Regions from separate parts of the Pseudomonas sp. BB438 genome, predicted to be linked through region 1. Evidence: predicted binding sites of a transcription regulator. Region 1 holds the regulator's gene; the other holds the start of a gene.
What was found. Region 1 encodes sigma-54, which starts transcription at its own class of promoters, with help from an activator protein. Its sites were predicted from a motif close to ANTGGCATNNANNTTGCTNT; they were not measured.
Positions count from the first base shown of each region.

Region 1 (3,202 bases):
CTGCCCATGCACGGCCGCGCTCGCGCCGGCATCGGCTACCTGCCGCAGGAAGCCTCGATCTTCCGCAAGCTGTCGGTGGCAGACAACATCGGCGCCATCCTCGAGACTCGCACCGACCTGGATCGCGCCGGCCGCCAGGAATCCCTGGAGGGCCTGCTCGAGGAGTTCCACATCCACCACATCCGCGACAACCTCGGCATGAGCCTGTCCGGTGGCGAGCGCCGCCGCGTGGAAATCGCCCGCGCACTGGCCAGTTCGCCGAAATTCATTTTGCTGGACGAACCCTTCGCCGGCGTCGACCCGATCTCCGTGGGCGACATCAAGCAGATCATCCACCACCTCAAGGCCAAGGGCATCGGTGTACTCATCACCGACCATAACGTCCGCGAGACCCTGGACATCTGCGAAACGGCGTACATCGTCAACGACGGTCAACTGATCGCCGAAGGCAACGCCGAAAGCATCCTCGCCAATGACCTGGTGAAGGAAGTCTACCTGGGTCACGAGTTCCGCCTCTAAAGCCCCGAGCCGCGCCTTGCCTGGGCGTGGCAGCTCCATCCCTCCCCCACGCGTGGTGCGGTCTGCCGGCCGCTCCGCGACGTATTCGGCTGCCTGGCCTACCCTGACGCAACCGGGTTGTAACGAAAGGTCGACAGGCCCTAGGCAAAGCGTCCAAACTCAGGCATATAATTTGCTTCCTCGCGGCGCCCTGGCGTCCGTAGTCGTGGATATGGCGCGCTTCGCGCCAGCGAACAAGGTGCCTAGTTCCTGCCATGAAACCATCGCTAGTCCTCAAGATGGGCCAGCAGCTGACGATGACTCCGCAGCTGCAACAGGCCATCCGACTGCTCCAGCTCTCCACGCTGGACCTCCAACAGGAAATCCAGGAAGCCCTGGAGTCCAACCCGATGCTGGAGCGCCAGGAAGAAGGCGAGGACTTCGACAATAGCGACCCCATGGCCGATGGTGCCGAATCGGGCGCCAACGGCAGCACCAGCACGTCCCAGGACAATTTCCAGGAAAGTACCACGCCCAACGCCGACAGCCTCGACGAGGACCAGTGGGCCGAACGCATTCCCAACGAGTTGCCGGTCGACACCGCCTGGGAAGACATCTACCAGACCAGCGCCAGCAGCCTGCCCAGCAACGATGACGATGAGTGGGACTTCACCTCCCGCACCTCCGCCGGCGAAAGCCTGCAGAGCCATCTGCTGTGGCAACTCAACCTGGCGCCCATGTCCGATACCGATCGGCTGATCGCCCTGAGCATCATCGACGGCATCAACGACGACGGTTACCTGGAAGAGTCCCTCGACGACATCCTCGCCTCCATCGACCCGGAGCTGGGTGTCGAGATGGATGAAGTGGAAGTCGTGCTGCGCCGCGTACAGCAGCTCGAGCCCGCTGGCGTCGGCGCGCGCAACCTGCGCGAATGCCTGCTGCTGCAACTGCGCCAGATGCCCACCAAGACCTACCTGCTGGCCGAAGCCATCCGTCTGGTCAGCGACCACCTGGACCTGCTCGGCAGCCGCGATTACACCCAGCTGATGCGCCGCATGAAGCTCAAGGAAGACGAGCTGCGCGAAACCATCGAGCTGATCCAGTCGCTGCACCCGCGCCCAGGCTCGCAGATCGAGTCCGGCGAAGCCGAGTACGTGGTGCCGGATGTCATCGTTCGCAAACACAACGACCGCTGGCTGGTGGAGCTGAACCAGGAAGCAGTGCCGCGCCTGCGCGTGAACTCGCAGTATGCAGGCCTGGTGCGTCGCGCCGATTCCAGCGCCGACAACACCTTCATGCGCAACCAGTTGCAGGAAGCGCGCTGGTTCATCAAGAGCCTGCAGAGCCGCAACGAGACCCTGATGAAGGTGGCGACCCAGATCGTCGAACACCAGCGCGGCTTCCTCGAGTACGGCGAGGAGGCGATGAAGCCCCTGGTCCTGCATGACATCGCCGAAGCGGTGGGCATGCACGAATCGACCATCTCGCGCGTCACCACGCAGAAATTCATGCACACGCCGCGTGGCATCTTCGAGCTGAAGTACTTCTTCTCCAGTCACGTCAGTACCTCCGAAGGCGGCGAATGCTCGTCCACCGCGATCCGCGCGATCATCAAGAAACTGGTCGCGGCGGAAAGTCCGAAAAAGCCATTGAGTGACAGCAAGATCGCTGGTTTACTGGAGGCACAGGGCATTCAAGTGGCACGTCGTACCGTCGCCAAGTACCGGGAGTCCCTAGGAATCTCTCCCTCGAGCGAGCGCAAGCGACTGGTGTGACGTTGATCCACGCCAAGGTGTTCCGGCGGCAGGCCCCATAACCTGCCACTTACACACGGGCAACAAGGAGAAAGCGGTATGCAAGTCAACATCAGTGGACATCAACTGGATGTGACCGACGCCCTGCGCGACTATGTCGGCGAGAAACTTGGCCGACTGGAGCGCCACTTCGACAAGATCACCAATGTTCAGGTCATCATGGAGGTCGAGAAGCTGAAGCAGAAAATTGAAGCCACCCTCCACATCGCCGGTGGCGAAGTGGTGGCCTGCGCCGAACATGAAGACATGTACGCGGCTATCGACCTGCTCACCGACAAGCTCGACCGCCAACTGATCAAGCACAAGGAAAAATACCTCGAACGCCAGCAAGGTGTTGGCGTCCGTTAACCCCTCTCTATGATCCGACTTGAGCAAATCCTGACCCCCGGCCGTTCCCTCGTGAACGTGCCGGGCGGCAGCAAGAAACGCGTCCTCGAACAAATCGCCAACCTGGTGGCTCGTGAGCTGCCGGGTTTCGATTCCCAAGACATCTTCGACAGCCTGGTGGCCCGGGAGCGCCTGGGTTCCACCGGTTTCGGCAATGGCATCGCCATTCCGCACTGCCGCCTCCCCGGCTGCCAGTCGCCCATCAGTGCCATCCTGCACCTCGATCACCCGGTAGACTTCGACGCCCTCGACGGCGCGCCGGTGGACCTGGTGTTCGTGCTGCTGGTGCCCGAGGCAGCCACCGAGGAGCATCTGGAACTGCTGCGACAGATCGCCTCCATGCTCGACCGTTCCGACGTTCGCGACCGCCTGCGTCACGCCGCCAACGGCGAGGACCTGTACCGGATCGTCGTGGACTTCCAGAACAACGGGCACTGATCATGCGCCTGATCATCGTCAGCGGAAGATCCGGTTCGGGCAAGAGCACCGCGCTCAACGTG
Region 1 covers NZ_CM170001.1:1,164,373-1,167,574, reverse strand. Annotated here, with positions in the region: gene lptB (LPS export ABC transporter ATP-binding protein) at 1-519, shown strand, start outside; gene AC1ZV1_RS05575 (RNA polymerase factor sigma-54) at 774-2,276, shown strand; gene hpf (ribosome hibernation-promoting factor, HPF/YfiA family) at 2,355-2,663, shown strand; gene ptsN (PTS IIA-like nitrogen regulatory protein PtsN) at 2,673-3,140, shown strand; gene rapZ (RNase adapter RapZ) at 3,143-3,202, shown strand, end outside.

Region 2 (3,202 bases), 930 kb from region 1:
CATCGTCCTGTCGCGCCGGTTGGCGGACGTCGGGCATTACCCGGCCATCGACATCGGCGCCTCGGTCAGTCGCTGCATGAGTCAGGTCGCGGCCCCCGCGCATCTGTCCGCGGCGCGGCAGTTCAAGGAGTTCAGCGGCACCTATGAGCGCATCAAGGAGCTGATCCCGCTGGGCGGCTACACGCCGGGCATGGACGTGAAGACCGACCGTGCGGTGCAGCTGGCGCCGATGCTGGAGCGCTACCTGCGTCAGGAAACGGCTGATGGCGCCGAGCTGGGCAACAGCGTCGCCACCCTGCAAAGCATCGTCGGGGGGCGCTGATGAAGGCGCAGATCGACATGCTCGGGCGCCTGGCCGATGTCCGCGGCGGCAAGGTCCGCGAGCTGCTCGGACGGGTCAACTACCAGCAGACTCTCTGCCAGCGCTACCGCAACAACATCACCGGGCTGGACCGTCTCTGCGGTTTCAGCGTGGCCACCAGCACGCCCTTGCAGCGGCACAACCAGCAGCAGTACAAGGCCACCCTGCACAAGATGTTGCAGTTGCAGCGTCGCGAGCTGGAGGTGGCCGAGCAGACCCTGGCGCGCATCCAGTCGGAGCTGATGGCGGCCATGCGCAGCGAGAAGGTGCTCACCCAGGTGATCGAGGCCAAGGTCGGCCAGTGGCAGCTGCAGCTTGCGCAACAGGAGCAGAAAATCCAGGATGGCCTCGCCGCGCAGTCCTGGTGGCGAGCACGAGCGTGAACATCGCATTTAAGTTTTCCGTCGAGGCGGTCGCCCTCTGAGGGAAAGCCCAGGAAACTTCGGATACCGATCATGGAAATCACCCGGCAACTGACCAGCGTCGCGCTGGCCGCCAGCGAGTCCGCCAAGGGCACGCGCAGCGAGCGTGCGGCCCCGGTGGCGGAGACCAGCGCGGTCGCGCCGGTCAACGATTCGCTGCGCCTGGACGAAATGCAGGAAACCCTGCGTGCCATGCCCGACGTGGACCAGAGTCGCGTCGCGGAGATCCGCCGCGCGCTGATGAATGGCGAGCTGGGTAACGACACCAGCGTGCTCGCCACCAGCATCCTCTCCTACCATCGCGGCAGCGACGCATGACCCAGCGTGCGCGGCTGCTGCAGGTGATCGAGCAGGACATCCAGCAGGATGGCCGCGATTGCCTGGCGCTGCGCGACCGCCTGCAGGAGCTGTATCGCCACCTGCTGGCACGGGACAGCGCGCAGATCGAGGCGCTGAACCCCGATATCCAGGCACTGCTCGACGGCGTCGCCGGCCGCGCCCAGCGCCGCACGCGCGTACTGCGGGCCTTCCACTTGCCGATGGACGCCGACGGCATGCGCACGTTGCTGTCCAACTACACGCCGCCGCGCCGCGAGGAACTCCAGCAGGAGTGGCTGCAACTGGGCCAGCTCACCGCCCAGTGCAAGCGCCTCAACGAGCGCAACGGCAAGCTGCTGGCGATGCATCACGACATCCTCAGCCAGCTGATGGGCGATCCGCGCGAACAGCCGGTGTATTCGCGGCAGCTGTACTGAGCCGCGAGGGCAATCAACGGGATACTTCGGCGCTCGGATCGGCCCTCTCCCCAGCCAGGGTTAGGGAGAGGGTAGCCCTGCGCTGGGCCTCCCCCGGAAACACCCCGCCGAATCCCCTTAACGAATCCCTCGCCACGGTCGCCTTTCCCCTGCATCAGGGTGCGTGGTCAGCAGGCGGAAATGCCGCTTCCCGCTGCGCGCCAGAGCCCGCCGGGCGGAAGTGAAACTTCTCCCCGAAAAATCCGCAAAGCCCCGTATGACGGGACTTCCAGCATTGGCACCGTAATTGCTCTTCCGACCCAAAGAGGTGGATTCAGATGGCGACCATAGATTCCGATTACGTCAAACAGATGGCCCAGCAGCTGGCGACGTACGATGTGCAGAGCGGGCTGAACAAGGCTGACCGCAACAAGGCCTCCTACCAGGCGCAGCTGACTGCCGTGACCTCGCTGGAAACCGCGCTCAAGACCTTCTCCACGGCGGTGAAAGGGCTCCAGGGCACCACCGGCAGCAACACCAGCATGCTGGTCAACAGCGCCAAGCTGAGCAAGGACGGCTACCTCACCGCGACCGTTGGCAAGAGCGCCGTGGCCGGCCGCTACGACTTCTTCGTCGAGCAGCTCGCCACCAGCCACCAGTTGTCCTTCTCCGGCCTGCAGACCAGCGACATCGACACGCAAGGCACCCTGACCCTCACTCAGAACGGCAAGTCCTTCGACATCGATCTGAGCAAGGTCGACACCGACGGCGACGGTGCCAACTCCATGGACGAGCTGGCTGCGGCGATCAACAAGGCCACGGACAACACCGGTGTGAAAGCCACCCTGGTGCGCAGCAACGGCCAGGTCTCCTTGGTGCTGGGCGCGGAGAAGTCCGGCGCGGAGAACGCCATCAGCCTGTCGCTGAGTGGCACCGACGGCACCAACAGCGCGTTCGAGACCGCCATCGGCAATCCGCAGGAGTTGTCCAAGGCGCAGGACGCCCGCGTCCGCCTGGGCGGCGAGAGCGGCATGCTGCTGACCAACGCCAGCAACACCTTCGACAACATCATCGACGGCGTCAGCGTCACCTTCACCCAGGCGCAGAAGTCCGGCGAGCAGCCGATCTCGATGACCATTTCCCAGGACCAGAGCGAAACCAAGAAGAAGGTGCAGACCTTCATCGACGCGTTCAACGCCCTGGCCAGCCAGATCGACAGCCTCACCGCCTCGGGCGACCAGAACGGCAACTCCCGTGGCGCGCTGGCCGGCGATTCCAGCGTGCGGGCCATCGAGAACAGCCTCAACCAGATGCTGCGCACCACCTTCGGTGGCGCCAACCTGATCAGCTTCGGCATCAGCGCCGACCGCAACGGCAAGCTGACCCTGGACTCCACACGCTTCGAGAAGGCCATCGCTGCCGACCCCGAAGGCCTGGACAAGCTGTTCATGGGCAAGGGCAACCTGCTCGACAGCACCGACAAGGCGCTGTCGCTCTACACCAGCAGCGTCAACGGCGTGCTGAAGAACCGCAAGGAGTCGCTCAACAGCAGCCTGAAGCGGGTCAACGATGACTACGACAACCTGCAGAAGCAGTACGACACCTACTACGCACGCTACCTCAAGCAGTACACCTCGATGATGCAGACGATGCAGTCCATGGACCAGACCGCCGGGATGTTCGGA
Region 2 covers NZ_CM170001.1:230,276-233,477, forward strand. Annotated here, with positions in the region: gene fliI (flagellar protein export ATPase FliI) at 1-322, shown strand, start outside; gene AC1ZV1_RS01100 (flagellar FliJ family protein) at 322-744, shown strand; gene flgM (flagellar biosynthesis anti-sigma factor FlgM) at 817-1,101, shown strand; gene flgN (flagellar export chaperone FlgN) at 1,098-1,538, shown strand; gene fliD (flagellar filament capping protein FliD) at 1,856-3,202, shown strand, end outside; gene fliS (flagellar export chaperone FliS) at 3,202-3,202, shown strand, end outside.
Region 2: fliD (flagellar filament capping protein FliD) is a predicted target of sigma-54. The motif match lies at 1,812-1,831, and genes of this name have one in related genera.